One region of the Novosphingobium mississippiense genome, then DNA from elsewhere that is predicted to be linked to it. Evidence: predicted binding sites of a transcription regulator. Region 1 holds the regulator's gene; each other region holds the start of a gene.
The links. Region 1 encodes LexA, which represses DNA repair genes until DNA is damaged. Its sites were predicted from a motif close to GTTCCNCNCTTGTTCT; they were not measured.
Positions count from the first base shown of each region.

Region 2: the regulator LexA is predicted to act here: its motif matches at 1,669-1,684, upstream of WBP06_RS20670 (DUF6771 family protein).
Region 3: the regulator LexA is predicted to act here: its motif matches at 2,819-2,834, upstream of WBP06_RS07080 (ImuA family protein).

Region 1 is NZ_CP147001.1:1,386,481-1,392,003, reverse strand. It holds gene WBP06_RS06530 (GyrI-like domain-containing protein) at 1-777, opposite strand, end outside; gene WBP06_RS06525 (hypothetical protein) at 752-973, opposite strand; gene moaC (cyclic pyranopterin monophosphate synthase MoaC) at 1,006-1,488, shown strand; gene WBP06_RS06515 (molybdopterin molybdotransferase MoeA) at 1,503-2,708, shown strand; gene lexA (transcriptional repressor LexA) at 2,821-3,507, shown strand; gene WBP06_RS06505 (ComEC/Rec2 family competence protein) at 3,577-5,523, opposite strand, start outside.
Region 2 is NZ_CP147003.1:467,961-473,483, forward strand. It holds gene tnpC (IS66 family transposase) at 1-965, shown strand, start outside; gene WBP06_RS20665 (hypothetical protein) at 996-1,523, opposite strand; gene WBP06_RS20670 (DUF6771 family protein) at 1,696-1,887, shown strand; gene WBP06_RS20675 (hypothetical protein) at 1,976-2,284, opposite strand; gene WBP06_RS20680 (hypothetical protein) at 2,442-2,762, opposite strand; gene WBP06_RS20685 (hypothetical protein) at 2,991-3,212, shown strand; gene WBP06_RS20690 (hypothetical protein) at 3,225-3,395, shown strand; gene WBP06_RS20695 (ArdC family protein) at 3,862-5,058, shown strand; gene WBP06_RS20700 (DUF2958 domain-containing protein) at 5,055-5,459, shown strand.
Region 3 is NZ_CP147001.1:1,510,816-1,516,338, forward strand. It holds gene WBP06_RS07065 (TonB-dependent receptor) at 1-1,519, opposite strand, end outside; gene WBP06_RS07070 (hypothetical protein) at 1,635-1,781, opposite strand; gene WBP06_RS07075 (alpha/beta hydrolase) at 1,866-2,687, shown strand; gene WBP06_RS07080 (ImuA family protein) at 2,853-3,623, shown strand; gene WBP06_RS07085 (Y-family DNA polymerase) at 3,523-5,058, shown strand; gene WBP06_RS07090 (error-prone DNA polymerase) at 5,055-5,523, shown strand, end outside.

The DNA.
Region 1 (5,523 bases):
ATCGCGATAGAGGCGCATCGCTGGCTCTTCCAGGTCCATCGCTGGGCCGTTCACGGCCAGAACCGCGCAGCGCCCGCCGGGAATTTCCGCCACCCGGACCCGGCCGTCTCCGACAAACCGCGATGGCACGCAAGCGCAAAGCCAAACGCGATGATCGTCTTCAGGCGTTGTACGCGGATCGGTTGGAAAAACGTTGAAAGTGCGGCTTTTATTGGGCGTAAACCCCGCCTCGCGCCGCCAGTCGATAAACCTGCGAATGGTATCGCCGATGCGCTCGGGATCGCCGCGATGCTCCATTATCGCTACGCGAACGGGCGCGAATTCCCTGATTTCGATTTCTGCCGTCATGGTGTCCACCATGGTCCTGTTCCTTGCTGTCTGAAGCGAGGCGCTCACTGCCTCCCACGCCGACCAGTCCGGTGCGGAGCGAAATGCCGATGGTGCCTGGCCGAACTTTGCCCGAAACGCCCGGGCGAAGGCTTCGGGCGTTTCGTATCCGGCATCCAATGCCGCATCGATCACGCGCGTGCCCGGCCTGAAGGCAAGTTGCATCCCGGCGCGATGCAGCCGCGAAAGCTGCACAAAGCGCTGAAGCGGCATCCCGCACAGCGCGCGGAACTGGCGATGAAAGTGATACGGAGAAAACCCCGCCCAAGCTGAGACCGTTTCGAGATCGAGTGCGGGATCCGGTTCGGCTTCAATCCGCTCCACCACGCGCGCCATCCGTTCGAGATAACGGCGCTGGAACAGCTCAGATGATTTCGAGGTTTGCGTCATGGCCACCGTATTGGCACGAATGGAGCAGGCCAGCCTGACCGATCTTGCGGAATTTGCCTTGCCGTCCCTGTCCTACGGTGGCGAAATCTGCCATCGCAATGCCATGACCTGTCGCCCGTTCCTTATTGAAAGCGCGAAAATCCGCCAGTTCGGCGTCGATCGCCTTTTGACTTCTGGACCGTGTCAACTGTGTCAACCGACCTGTCACCTTGTAACGAGCCTCCCGAAATGACCAAGAGCCTCACCCACATCGATTCGGATGGCACCGCCCGCATGGTGGACGTCGGCGCCAAGGCAGAAACCCAGCGCCTGGCCATCGCATCGGGGATCATCACCATGACCGCAGATGCGCTCGAAGCGATCCGCGCCGGCAACGCCCCCAAGGGCGACGTACTGGGAACGGCACGCATCGCCGGCATCATGGCGGCCAAGAAAACATCCGAACTGATCCCGATGTGCCACCCGCTGCCGCTTGATGCCGTCAACATCGATTTTCGTTTCGAGAACAATGGCATCCGCGCCATCGCCACCGCCTCGCTCACGGGCAAGACAGGAGTTGAAATGGAAGCGATTACAGCCACTTCCGTATCGCTCCTGACAATCTATGACATGGCCAAGGCCCTCGACAAGGGCATGGTGATCGGCGAGATTCGCCTCATCGAAAAGCGCGGCGGAAAGTCCGGCGTGTGGATGGCGGCCGGCACGATCTGATGACCGGACATCCCATGCTCACGCTCGAAGAAGCTCAGGCCCAATTGCTCCGGCTCATCGAACCGCTACCAATCGAGCGCGTCGATGTCCCCGGCGCCCTCGGCCGCTATCTGGCCGAACCCTTGCTCGCAAGACGGACGCAACCCGCACATGACGTCTCGGCGATGGATGGCTACGCGGTGTCCGAAGGCGACATCTCCGGCCCGTGGCATGTCGTGGGTGAAAGCGCAGCCGGGCACCCTTACGATGCGGCCGTAACGCCGGGGCAGGCGGTGCGCATTTCCACCGGCGCCCTGCTCCCCGTCGGAGCGGGTGGCGTCATCCTGCAGGAAGACGTCAGCCGCGATCAGCATCGCGTCACGCTCACCGGCGAAGGCCCCTCTCCGCTGCATAAGCATGTTCGCCGCCAGGGAATGGACTTTCCCGAAGGCCAGGAAATCCTTCCCTCAGGCACCCGCATCGGCGCAGCTCAGGCCGCACTCGCGATCGCCGCGGGACACAGGCATCTGCCGGTTCGCAGGATACCCCGCCTCGTTGTGATCGACAGCGGGGACGAACTGGCCGCTGATCCAGAATGCTGCGAACCGCACCAGATACCCGCCAGCAACGGCGCGATGCTCGCCGCAATGGCGCAGAGCCTTCCGGTCGAAGTCAACCGAATCGGCCCGGTGAGCGACAATCTCGACGCCTTGATCCACGCCTTCGAATCCGCTGGCGATGCAGACATCATCGTCACCAGTGGCGGTGTTTCCGTCGGTGATCACGATCTTGTCCGCCCCGCACTGGAAGCATGGGGTGCGGATCTGGATTTCTGGCGCGTGGCAATCCGGCCGGGCAAGCCGCTGCTCGTCGCCCGCAAGACACATGGCGCCCGCCAACAGATCGTCATCGGATTGCCCGGAAATCCGGTTTCCAGCCACGTCACCGCATATCATTTCATGCTGCCTGCTCTTCGCGCATTGCTCGGCGCAAATCGGCCTGCGCCTATGCCGTTGCTAAGCCGGCTGGCCACACAACTGCCGCCCTGTGGCAATCGGCGCGAATTTCTGCGCGGCCTTTGGGATGGAGAAACCGTGGCCGTGCATACCCTCCAGGACAGTGGCGCGCTGGTCTCCTTGGCCACAAGCAATATCCTTATCGACCGCCCTGCCAACGCACCTGCAGCGCAGCCCGGCGATCCGGTTTGGGTATACTTGCTCCAAAATGGCGGTATTGCTTGACGTTACCGGATTCGTTGCTTAATTGTTCCCTCATTGTTCGCGAACGAACCTCCATGTGTTCCTCGCGAAAGGAACAGGCCGCCGATCGCGGCCATGCAGGTGAGGCAGCCAGATGTTGACGCGCAAGCAGCACGAATTGCTCCGGTTCATACAAGTGCGCCTGGAAGAGAGCGGCGTCTCGCCCAGCTTCGAAGAAATGAAGGATGCACTGGACCTCAAGTCGAAGTCCGGCGTGCATCGTCTAATTTCGGCGCTGGAAGAGCGTGGCTTCATCCGCCGCCTGCCCAACCGGGCCCGCGCTCTCGAAGTGCTTCGCCAACCCGACGACGTTACCAACAAGGCGCCTGCCCCTGTGGCACCGCGGGAAGCGCCCGTCGCACTGCGCCCAGCACCGCGCGCGCCCGAGCCGGCCAACGACGTGATCGAGATTCCGCTGCACGGCCGCATTGCTGCTGGCGTTCCGATCGAGGCTATCGAAGGCCAGTCGATGCTGCCGGTGCCGGCAGCGCTGCTGGGCTCCGGCGACCATTACGCGCTTGAAGTATCTGGCGATTCGATGATCGAGGCGGGCATTCTCGATGGCGACCTTGCGCTCGTTAAGCGCACCGATACCGCGCGTGATGGAGAAATCGTGGTCGCGCTAATCCGTGGCGAGGAAGCCACCCTGAAGTATCTGCGCCGCGACGGCCCCAAGGTTCGGCTCGATCCGGCGAATGCCGCATATGAAGCGCAGATCTATGGTGCCGAGGAAGTGCAGGTTCAGGGCAAGCTGGCAGGTATTCTGCGCCGATATCACTGAGAGACAGCGACTCTGGCGGCATGAATTTGTCGCCGGAATTCCTTACAGGCTCAAGGCTGGTCGCATTTCTCAGGGATGCCACCAGCCATGATCCCCTTGGCTCTGGGCAACCGTTCGCAACACCTGCCCCTTCAGATCTATGGCGATGCCACCGGTCTGCTTCAGCATCGGGCGATCAATCTTCAACCATCGGGGCTTGCAGCCTTGCGGCAATGAACGATCGGCAATGACGATGTCGGCGCGATCACAGGCGCGGGCCAGCGAAGGGATCGGGACATAGGCGTCGCTCCGCGCGATCAGAACATGCCACGCCCTCCCACCTCGCTGAAGGGTCGCCGCACAAAAGTCCTGATTGCATCGCACCTGAGGCTGCCCGGCGAGCGGAAGCGGAGCTTCATGCTGCCCGGCGGCCTCCATCAGATTATCGAGAGCGTAGCCGCTCTTGCTTTCCCGCAGCACGGCCAGACGTTTACCATCAACGGCCATGCCAATGTAGTGGCCATCGCTACTCACCAGAATGTCGGGCGGAACGACAAACGCCAATCCAACGACACCTGCAATCGCCGGGATCAGGCCAAAGAAGCGCTCTTTTCCCGACCACAAGGCCAGCCATAGGCCGCCAGCCACAAAAAGCAGGAAATGCGGCGTCCCCATGACCGGAAGCAGGCGAACCGCCCCCGGAAGGTCCGAGACGACATGAGCCAAGCCGAGAAGCAACGCTATCGCGTGATCGGCAAGCCACCACAACGGCGCCCCAAGGCCGACGATGTCGAGAATGAGCGCCATCGCCACCAGCGGCATCACTGCGAAAGTCGTCAAGGGAATTGCGACAAGATTGGCCAGCGCGCCGTACATGCCCGCCCGGTGGAAGTGATAGAGCGCGATCGGCATCAACACCAGGTCGATAGCCACGCCGGTCACCAGCATAAGCGCCAGAGAACGCAGCACTCGCATCGGCACGCCTTCGTCGCGCGGCGCCATCCACCGGCGCACCGGCCCGGCTTTCGCCACCACGATCAGTGTCAACACCGCGGCAAAACTCATCTGGAAACTGGGGCCGACGATGGACTCCGGCCACAACAGCATCACGATGAATGCCCCCGTCGCCAGCATACGGACCGACAGAGCCTCCCGCCCCAGCAGCAACGCCCCAAGCACCAGCAATGCGCCCGCACACGATCGCACGGTGGGCACCTGCGATCCCGTCAACAGGGTGTAGCCGATTCCCGCCAAGCCACCCAATCCCGCAGCCACGATCGGAAGGCGCCATCGCAACGCAATCGCGGGAAAAGGCGCCAACAGGCGAATGGCAAGAAAGTAGACGGCACCTATCACCGCGCTGACATGAAGGCCGCTGATCGAAAGCAGGTGCGCCAACCCAGCGTCACGCATCGCACGGGCGTCATCTGAAGCGATCGCGCCCATGTCCCCGGTTGCGAAGGCTATGGCGATGCCCGCCTTGCTACCCGCAAGTCTGGAGCGGATGTGCCCGGAAAGATCGGAGCGCCAAGCGGCCAGAACATCGGCGCGATCACCCGCCTCCAGTTCTTCGACCGGCGCGAGTACCCGCCCCGAAGCGGAAAGCCCCGCAAACCATGCCGCACGGGCGAAATCGTAGCTGCCCGGCAACATCGGTGCCGCCGGTGGAACCAGCCTGCCGCGGAACCGGATCAATGCGCCCGTTTCCAACGATCGACCGTTTGCGACGCCGATCTCGTCAGGCAGACTGACTCGCACCTTGATCGCCCTGCCGCTGCTCGGCTCTCGCATAGCCACGGTCAGACGGTTCTGACCAAACGCCGGCATTTCCTCGATCGCGAGCACCCGAGCCTCAAACGTGCCAGACAGAGGGCGTGGAATCGGGGCCGTGCCGATCGTCGCGGAACGCCCCCACGCGGCCAGGCAACCAAGCGCCAGAACAGCCATCAACGACATGATGGCGAGGCGCAGGAGCGGAAAATCCTCCCGACTGTGCCGCCAGACGCCGAGTCCGATTGCAGCCACCGCACAAATTGC
Region 2 (5,523 bases), on a different replicon from region 1:
ACCGCCAGTCACAGATATATGCCCGAGAGGGCTTGGAGATCAGCCGTTCGACCATGGCCGACTGGCTGGGCCAGGTAAGCTGGCTGTTGCAGCCGCTGGTTGACCGGATCGCCGATCACGTCATGGCCAGCCCCAAGCTCCATGCCGACGACACGCCCGTTCCGGTCCTGGCGCCGGGCACCGGCAAAACGCAGACCGGACGATTATGGGTCTATCTGCGCGACAACCGGCGATGGAGCCCGCTCGACAAACCGGCGGCGCTGTTTCACTATAGTCCCGATCGCAAGGGCGAGCGCCCGCGCGAGCACCTCGCGACCTTCGCAGGATTCCTGCAGGCCGACGCCTATGCCGGTTTCGAGAAGCTCTACGCACCCGATCGCAAGCCGAGGGCGATTACGCCTGTCGCCTGCTGGGCGCATGCCCGGCGCAAGCTGAACGATGTCTACAAGGCGGATCCGAACTCGGCCGCGTTCCAAGGCCTGCAGATGATCGCCGAGCTTTACAACGTCGAGCGGCAGATCGTGCGTGAACCAGCGGATTTCCGCCGCAAGGCTCGCAAGCTCTCGAAGCTCAAGGCACTGGATTTCTTCGTCTGGGCCGACGAGGTGCTGTCCAGGGCTTCAGCCCGGTCACCGCTGGCCGAGGCGCTGCGCTATGCCGTGAAGCTGAAGTCGCAACTGCTTGCCTATACCGAGGACGGAAGGCTGGAGATCGACAACAATCCGGCGGAGAATGCCCTGAGGAGCATAGCCATAGGCCGCAAAAATTGGTTGTTCGCTGGAGCCGACTGCGGCGGGGAGCGCGCCGCCGCCATGTATTCGCTGCTGGAGACGGCCAAGCTCAACGGCGTCAATCCGCAGGAATGGCTTGCCGACGTGCTTGACCGCATCGGCAAGGGCCATCCCATCAACCGGATCGATGAACTGTTGCCTTGGGCGTGGAAGGCAACGGATCGAGTCACTTGAGATGAGGCCGCCAATTATCCGGTGACGGACCTAATGGTGGTTCATGGTCTGATCGTTGCCGCATGCAATTTCCAGCATCGTTACGCCGTCTCCAGTTTGAGTAACTGGCGTCCAATCTTGACCTGATGGGACAAGTTTGGGGTCGTGCAAATCCGTCACGATATAGGTGTCGACGAGCATCATCCGCCTAGCGCAATCGAAGTGTTCGCGTCGCTTTATAACGGGTTCCATCCTCAACTCGGTGTCGACGGATGCAACGTCGCCATGCCGCTGCGTTGAGGAGAGATCGATAAAGCGCGGCCCCTGATCTGTTTCAGACAGACGACGCCAGCGCGCCACCGATCCTAACGACGTGGTCAGGCACTCATAGTCCTCCGCGAGCAAGCCAGATCGGCCAGGAATCAGCTTATACTCGTTATTGCATCGCGCACCGGCAACATTCTCGGCATCAGAACGCGCGTCCCACTCAACAAATCTTTTCGCGTAGCGATCGGCGGGATGGCTGCATCCGCTGATCGCCATAAGCATCAACAATAAAATCGCAGGCCGCATTTCCACTGCTTGCCTCCGATCCAATCAACAGCGCAACGAAAATCGTGGCTCCGGGATGACCTCTCAGCAACTCCCCACACTGAACGCCCGTTGTCTTCCGGAACGAAACCCAAAAGCATGTTCCATTCGCGGAGACCGGACGCTTACATATGTTCTTTGTTTGTTCCATATTGGAGCCATGGATAGAATCGACCCTCAGCAGCTATCGGATGCCATCCTGAGCGCGCCGGCCTGGGCGCGGGTCGGTATCACGATGCGCGATGAGCGCATGCGGGAGAAGGCGGCCGCCGAACTCGCCCAGTCGATCGTGGAGCGGCTCACCGATTATCCCGCCATTCCGGATCCCGATCAGTTCAGGCTGTTTCCTTGATGCCCCCTTGATCAGACTTGCGCCTGGTTGGGAGCTGTGGTCGTTCGATGGGCGCTCGGTTCTCCGGTCGGCGTCTTCAGGTCAGCGATTAACGCTTCGGCTTTGCCGAAAGCGCCGAGAGCGCAAGATCGGCCCGGGCGATCTGCGTCAGCAGCGACCAGGAAAGCACCGGGGGCTCCAGCAGGAACTGGATGTCGCGGTAGAGTTGCCTGGTCGATGCGATCGACAGCCAGCGCAACTTGCCCGGCGCATGCGGCGACGCCACGATCCTTGCCCTTGCGATAAGGTCGGTGAGGTGTGCGCGAACGCCGGGTTCGATCGAAGCCAGGCCGACCGCCTCGGCAATTGCATTGATAGTCTCGCACTGCCTTCGCAGTGCCTCCCGCCTGTCCAGCATTGAATCCCCCCGTGTCCCCTGCCGTCTTATAGGAAACAGGCGAGCGGATGCGGCCCTGCTATAAGGTCGATCAGACTTTTGGATGAGGGCGCCGCGATATGAGAACACCGGTGGATCGGCGGGTGTTGTTGCTGTGCGTGGCCCGCGCTGCTCTGCGTCAATCGTTCTCGGCAATCAGGATCGGCCACCATTGGCCTTCGTCTTCGTAGGCTGCTTCCGCCCAGCCTTCGGTCAGATAACCGTCGCTGAAATGGGTGGGCTCGCCTTCGCTCGTCCTGTCGCTGGTTTCCTTCTCGACCTCGTGTAGCACCACCGCGCCCCCGAATACGAAACCGCCGGACGGAAGCGGTTTGAACTCGCAGACACCCGGATCGCAGACTTCTTCGACCAGGGCGACAAGCTCACCGGCGGCACAGGCAAAGATGCCGACCGACACCTTGTTGTGCTTCACGCGAACGATCCAGGCTGTGGCGGACACTCGTTTGCTCCGTTCGAAGAAGGTAGGGACGGCGGCAGCCGGGGGTGGATTGGCTGCTCGCCGCTGCCGGGATCGGGTCGCACCTTCCGGCCCCCTTTTCCCTTCTGACGAAGATCGCCACTATGAACGAGTGTAACTCGTCGGCAATCCTCAATTTGGGTGAGTGATGCCTGATCTTTCTGCGGGTTCGCTCTGGCGCGCGCAATTCCCGGCAGGCATATTCATGGAATGATGCCGAAGATCCTTCTCGATGCGCGCCTGCCCGTCTGGATGGCCCTCAGCGAACTCTTCCTCTATACCGAGCTTTCGTTGGATGACATCGTGCGGATTGCGGATGTTCTGAACGCTTCGCCTTACGATGCCCGCGTTCTGGAGCGCATTCTGGTCGAAGAGGCTCTGCCTGCCTTCGGTCCCAATCTTCTTGCCGTTGCCGGCGAATGGACGGTCTAGAGGGAAGAAGACGTGCGCCGGATCATGATGAAGGCGCAGGCGGGAGGCTATCTGGGCAGGCGGATGGCGATGCTGATCGCCTGGCCAGCACGAAAGGCAGTAATGCGCGAGTGGGACCGGGTCCTGCCCTTGCTGGGACGTAACGAGGGGATTGCTGGAGTTTACGATACCGGCAGAGTGTGATGTCGATGTGATCCTGGCGGCCTCGGATTTTCGGATTGGGAGCGGGCGCCTTGCCGCCTTCGGGCGGAACCGCGCTCTATGCCCATCCGCGAAAGGGCTGATCGCCGTCGATTTCGCGTTCTAGGCACCGAGCCCCCTTCATAGCGTCGGGGTCTCGTCCTGCGGTTTCGATCGCTGGCGCGGGGATCGGCCAGCCATGGCTGACCTGGATAGTGACGCGCACTCATGCGCGCGGCGTTTTCGTGAGCCTGTCCCCTTGCGAAGCCGGCGGGTGGGCTCGACGCCCGTCTAGGCCCGCAGGCGAGCCCTGCAAGCCGCGCATGCGCGCGGCTCCTCCACTGACGTTCCGGCCGCAAACGGTGCAGGCCCCGCCCTGAAGCGGGCCTTGCGGTCGTCCGGGCCGCCCACCCCCCGCCTTCGCCGGGGGAGGCCATGGTGGTTTTGGGGCGGGTTCTGGAGGTGAGACATGCGCAGCAATCGCAAGGGCTCCGGGTTCGAGGGGTCGCAATTGGAACATGCCGGCAAAGCTGGTTCGCATCCATCGGGTGGACTTGATGGCAATGCCGCTGCCGACGCGCGGGAAACGGCGCAGGGCGTGGACCCGGGGGCCGGACCCGACGTCGAACCGGGAGGCGCGCGGGCCCGAGGGAGGGGAATAGAGCCGGAAACCGGGCGGCGGAAGGCAAACGGTGTTGATCGGGCTTCGCTCTATGACGAGGTGACGGCCCGGATCATTGCCGAACTGGAGCAGGGACGCGTGCCGTGGGTCCAGCCTTGGAGCAGCGAGGCGGCGGCAGGCGGGCCTCTGGGGGCGGGCCTTCCGGTGGCGGGGCTTCCGGTCAATGCCCTCACGCGGCGGGCCTATTCAGGCATCAACGTTCTCATCCTGTGGGCCGAAGTCATCGCGCGCGGCTGGGCCTCGCAGGGCTGGCTGACCTTCCGGCAGGCATTGGCGGCGGGTGGAAACGTCCGCAAGGGCGAGCATGGCACATGTGTCGTCTATGCCGACCGCTTCACGCCCGAAGCGGAAAAGGCGCGGGCGCGCGAGAACGGTGGCGATGCGCGCTCGGTTGCCTTCCTCAAGCGCTTCACTGTCTTCAACGTCGCCCAGTGCGAGGGCCTGCCCGAAGGCTTCGTGCCCGATCCGGTCCCGCTGCCCGAACGCGAGATCGTGCCACTGGCCGAAGCCGTCATTGCCGCAAGCGGGATCGCGTTTCGCGTCGGCGGGGACAAGGCCTTCTACTCGCCGGGGCACGATTTCGTTCAGGTACCGCCGCAGCAGGCTTTCCACGATCAGATCAATTTCTACAGGACGTGCCTGCACGAACTTTCGCACGCCACAGGTCATGCCTCGCGCCTTGGCCGGAACCTGACGAACGGGTTCGGTTCCAAGGACTATGCCCGCGAGGAACTCATCGCCGAAATGGGTTCAGCCTTCCTCTGTGCCTCGCTCGGGATCGTTCCGACCGTGCGCCATGCCGACTACATTGGTGCATGGCTGGAAGTGCTGCGCGAGGATAACCGCGCGATCTTTCGCGCGGCCAGCATGGCCAGCAAGGCGGCCGATTGGCTCCTGACCCGCTATGAGGCATCCCTTCCCGAAAGGGGGGAACCGGACCTCGCGCGCGCAGACCATATGGACGGGGGGAGGGCCGAACCATGAGCCTGATCTCTCGCGCAACCCGCGCCATGCTCAGTGCCAATTTCGAGCATTGCATGGTTCATCCCAAGTTCGATCCGTTGCCGCTGGTCCGTCTGTTCAATCCGATGGGCCGCGCGGTCTGGCTGGTGACCGAACTCTATGCCGACGACGACACCCTGTTCGGCCTTGCGGACCTCGGTTTCGGATGCCCGGAACTCGGCATCTTCTCGCTTCGCGAAATCGAGGCGGTCCGGCTGCCGATGGGCCTCGCCATCGAGCGCGACCTCGGTTTCAGTACCTGGCACCGGCTCTCGGTCTGGGCGGAGGCATCGCGCATGGCCGGATCGATCCCCGATGCCGCGCTTCTGCTGGACCGCCTCACCCGCGAGGACCCCGGCGCAATCAGGCTTCTGCCCCGCTGAGGGGCCGATGACGCGAGGCGGCGCGTGTTCCCGCCGAACCTAAGCCGGTCCACCTTATCGCATC
Region 3 (5,523 bases), 120 kb from region 1:
CATAGTAGGTCTGGCCATCGGTATCGACCAGCGGCAGCAGCGGCTGGCCATAGACCGGGGCGTCGGGCTGGTAGGCGGCATAGCCCGAACGGCGCTTCTCGATCAGCAGACGCGCGCCGGCGGTCAGTTCAAGCTGCGGCACCGGCTTGAAGGTAACGTCTCCGAACATCGACCACGACTGGTTGCGACCCTTGTTCTCATACCAGCTGGTATAGGGAACAGCGGCATAGGCGCCGCCCGTCAGGTAGGAGGTGGCCAGCGATCCGGTGGCCACGTTGGACGAATTCACGCAACCCAGCGCCGGGATGAGGTTCGCCGTGCACTGAAGGTAAGTGCCCACTTCCGAGGAGAACGGCACGTACTGGTAGCTGTCCTCGATGAAATAGTTCCACCCGAACGAGGCCCGCCACTGGTCGTCGCTGTAAGTGAAGCGGCCTTCGTGGCTTGCCTGCCAGCCCTTGGCGCGTTCGGCGAATTCCAGATACCACGCGGCCGATCCGTCGGCATCGAACACTTCCAGTGCGTCGAAATGGCGATAGCCGTTGACGGTAGTGAAGTTCCAGCCGTCCGCAAAATCCCAGCTGGCGGTGAGGTTCACGTCATAGACGTCGCGGTGGAGGCCCAGCTTGTCGCTGCCCAGAACCTGCGCCGAATAGGGCGATCCGCCAAGGTAGGCGGGGCCATAGAGGCCATCCACGGCCGTAGAGCCCAGATCTTTCGACAGGAACGGCGTGCCCGAATTGCGCTGGCGATCGTACGTGAAGACAAGATCGGTGGTGAAGTTGCTGGTGGGCGTGAAGCGCAGCGATCCGCGCAGGCCAAGCTGGTCCTGCGCATAGAGATCGTCCTGATCCGGTGCCAGGTTCTTCACATAGCCGTCACGCTTCTTCCACTGCCAGGCGATGCGCCCGGCGATCACGTCATTGCCGGCGTTGACGAAGCCTTCCAGGCGATAGGCGTTCAGGTTGCCGTAGCCGCCCGTCACTTCCGCCGAAAGGCCGGGCTGCGGCTTGGCGGAAACCAGGCTGATCGCGCCGATCGTGGCGGCCGTGCCGAACAGCGTCGCCTGCGGCCCCTTCACCACTTCGATGCGGTCAAGATCGTAGTTGCCCTGATAGGCCCCGCGCGAGCGGGAGATGTCTATGCCGTTGTAATACAGCGTCACGCGCGGCCCCTGCTGCGCCGATCCGCTGTCGGACGTGATGCCGCGGATCACGAAGCCGGGGTTATTGGCGCTCTGGATCTGGATGTTCAGACCGGGAACATAGGCCGAAAGCTCGCCCAGATCGGTCACGCCAAGCTGGCGCATGCGCTCTCCGCTGGCGACGGACAGGGTGATCGGCACGTCCACCGCGCGCTGTTCCACTTTCTGTGCGGTGACGACGATCTGGTTCGAATTGCCGTCGGCAGCATTCGCGGCATCTGCCGGTGCGGCAGCCTCTTCGGCAAACGCCGCGCCCGGAATGCCGGCCAGTGCCGTGCCCGCCATCAATGTCGCGATGCAAATACCGAATTTCATTGCCATTTCCCCTGAGCCCTGAAGCGATTTCACGATCGGGGCGTTAACGGCTGGAAATGAAGCTTCAATGGCGATCCATCCCATACGGCGCAATCATGGGTGCATGTGATGCAAGTCACACAATTTCGCCGCCGCGCGACCTATCGACATTTCCCGGCAGATCACCTCCAAAGGCTTGTTGTTGCGAATGACTTGCATTAGCATACCATCCGAGATCAAAGCCGAGGGGAATCATGACCATGAAAGCCAAGACTGTCATCACGCCCCTTTCCCTCGCGCATGCAGTCCTTTCGTGCTGCCACCAGACCATCATCCTGCAACAGCACCCGCAACCGGGGGCGTCAAAATGAAGCCCAGCCTTGGCCTGGAGCCGCTGCTCGCCCTGCTGTCGGCCGGCCCGCTCGGCACCGCCGAATGGACATTGCCGCATTCCGACGTGCAGATCGTTCCCGCCCCCGATGGCCATCTTTACCGCCTGCTGGTCTCCTGGCCCGTGGGCGAGCCGCCCGCACAAGGGTGGCCGGTGCTCTGGCTGCTGGACGGGGAAGACAACTTCGCCATCGCCACGATGACGGCCCGGCGCTTTGCCGACGTGCATCCGGAAATCGGCAAGGGCGTGATCGTCGCCATCGAATCCGGCCACCGCGATCGGCGTGTGGAAGACTACACACCGCCCTCTCCCGGCTACGCGATCCCTAACGGCTTTCCTGCATGCGGACTTCCAACCGGTGGGGCGGAGCGCTTCCTCGATCTGATCGATGAGGTGTTCCGCCCACTGGTAGAGGGCCGCTGGCATCTCGATCCCGCGCGCCAGACGCTGGCGGGGCATGGCTTCGGCGGGCTACTGGCGCTGCACGCCATGTTCACCGGCAGGCCCTACTCGACGGTCGTCGCGGTAAGCCCCTCGCTCTGGTATGGCGGCGGCAGCCTGGCTGCTGGCGAGCGCAGGGCCGATCCCTGCCTGAAGGCGCGGCTGCTGGTGGTCAACGGCATGCAGGGCAATGACTTCGACGATCATGGCGGGGCTGCGGCGGAAGCGCTCGTCACCCGCTGGCAGAGGCGCGGCGCGGAGGCGGAGCACCTCTCGCTGGATGGAAAGAGCCATGGATCGACGATGCTGGCCGCGATGGGCGCCACCGTCACCACGGCATTCTCGGCAGGGCGCTGACGCCTGCTGGCGACAGCGCCCAAGGCCATCCATCAAATAACGCGTCTTTCCAGAACGATGGCGGCCGCCAGCGGGAATTTCCCGGGCAGACAGGGACGCCCCCGTTTGGCAAGCCGCGCATGTTGGAGTATGGAACATATAGTGAACAATTGAGCGATTCGGATCATGGCGGTCAAGACCTTCAAACTGGCCGAAAAGGTCATCGAACGCCTCCCGCAGGCCGATGGCGGCGCCTTGCCCGCGCTGGACGCGGGCCACTTGCACGAAATCCACGCAGGCGGAAACGACCGGGCGACCGCCCTCGCCTTTGCATTGAACCGCAGCGGCCTTGATCCGAACGGCGCGGTCGTACTTGTGCGCATGTCGCGCACATCGCCGCGCGCCGTGCCCAATGGACAGGGATTGGCTCTGCTGGGGATGCGGCCTGCCCGCCTGCTTCTGGTGGAAACCGAAAACGAACTCGACCTCCTGCGCGCCGGACTTGAAGCCGCCCGCTGCCCGGGGGTGGAACTGGTCCTGCTGGAAACGCAGGGGACTTTCGCGAAGTACGACCTGACTGCCAGCCGAAGGCTCGCCCTGGCGGCGGAACAATCGCGCAATCGGGTGATCGTGCTGCGCCAGGATGCCGAGCCGCGATCCAGCGCCGCGCAGACGCGCTGGTCCATCTCCAGCGCTCCTTCCATCCCGCTGGAAGCCGATGCGCCCGGATGGCCCGCGATGGAGGCACGGCTGCTGCGCTGGCGTGGAGGGGCCGCAGGCCGCAGTTGGCGGCTGGAATGGAATACGGATCATGGAACATTCCGGAATACGGACGAAGGCAGGGACAGGGACGAAAATGGAGGCGACGTCGCGCCAGTGCCTGGCGCTGTGGTTCCCCTATTTCGCGTGCGAGAGGGTGCGGATGGCGGCGGGCCTGACTATCCTCGCGCCGCCTGACCCACTCGCCCTCGTATCGCGCACCGGCAATGCCCTGCGCCTATCCGCCGTGGATGCCTTCGCCGTAAAGGCGGGGCTGGAAACCGGCATGACGCTTGCCGACGCGCGGGCGCGCTGCCCCACGCTCGTGACCAAGCCGGCCGATCCGGTGCTCGACGCGCGGGAGCTTGACCGGCTGGTCAGGGCGATGGTGCGCTTCACCCCGATGGTCGCGGCCGATCCGCCCGACGGCATCGTGCTGGACGTAACCGGCTGCACGCATCTGTTCGGCGGAGAAGGCGAGCTGGCGCGACAGGCCATGGCGCTGGCGGGCCATACCGCGCGCTACGCCGCCGGCCCGAACGCCACGGCCGCCCGAGCATTGGCACGACATGGCGGCGGGAATGGTGCCAGGAACGGAGACGTGCAGGCGCTTCCGGTCTCGGCTCTGGAACTGCCCGAGGATGCCCTGGCCGCCCTCCGCCGCGCGGGGCTGCAGCGGATCGGCGATCTCTCCCGCCGTCCGATGCAGACGCTGGCCGCGCGCTTCGGGGAGGAGATGGTTACCCGCCTGCGCCAGATCCTGGGCGAGGCTGCCAGCCCGATCGCTCCGCGCCGCATCTCCGCGCCGATCCGGCTGGAAACCCGCTTTCCCGAACCGCTCATCCGCACCGACGACGCGCTCGATGCCGTGGAGGATTTGCTGGAACAGGCCGCACGGGACATGGAGGCGCGCCAGCTTGGCGGCCGCCGTTTCGCCGTCACCCTATGCCGCAGCGACAATGCGCGGCGTCGGCTGGTGGTCGATACCGGCCGGCCCGAACGCGATCCGGCAATCGTCCTGCGGCTGCTGCATGAGCGGATCGACACCCTGTCGGACCCGCTCGATCCCGGTTTCGGCTTCGATTCGATCGAACTGGCGGTCTCCCGCACCGAGCCGCTGGCCGCCCGGCAGATGGCGCTGGAAGGTTCGCGCGAGGAAGCGAGCGACGACCTTTCCGCGCTGATCGACCGGCTCAGCGTCCGCCTCGGCCCCAATCGCGTCCTCCGCTTGACGTCTTGCGACCGGCATTTGCCCGAAGTCGCGCAAAGACTGCTGCCCGCAAGAGAGGCAAAGGCAGCGGACTGGCCCGTAGAGGAAGTTCTGTTGCCGCGCCCGGCGCTGCTGCTCGATCCACCGCAGCCGGTGGATGTGATCGCCGGCGTGCCCGATGGCCCGCCGCAGCGCTTCCGCTGGAAGGGTAAACTCCATGAAGTCCGCCTGGCCGAAGGGCCGGAGCGGATCGGCGCGGAATGGTGGCGCAAGCGGACCGGCCACCTTGTCGAAGGCAAACAGCCGACCCGCGACTACTATCGGATCGAGGATGCGCAGGGCCGGCGCTACTGGCTCTTCCGCCATGGCCTGTTCGAAGAGACGCCCAACCCGAAGTGGTATCTTCACGGCCTGTTCCCATGATCGATCCGCCGCTTTTCATGGAACCGGTGGCCGCCAGCAACTTCAGCTTCCTGCGCGGCGCATCGCATGCCGAAGCTATGGTGGCCCGCGCCCATGCGCTGGGCATGACCGGCATCGGCATCGCCGATCGCAACACCGTGGCTGGCGTCGCCCGCGCGCAAAGGGCGTGGAAGGAACTGGGCGGCCTTTGCAGCGGGTTCCGGCTGATCGTCGGCGCCCGGCTGGTCTTTGCCGATGGCACGCCCGATATCGTCGCCTATCCCATGACCCGCCATGGCTGGGGCCGGCTGACGCGCCTGCTCACCAAGGGCAATCTGCGCGCGGAAAAGGGCAATTGCATCCTGAACCTGCCGGACCTGCTGGCCCATGCGCAGGGCATGGCGCTGATCGCGATGGATGGCGACGCCGCCCTGCTCGAATCCCTGCGCGCAGCGGCGCCTAGGCTCTGGCTTGCCGCCGGCATGC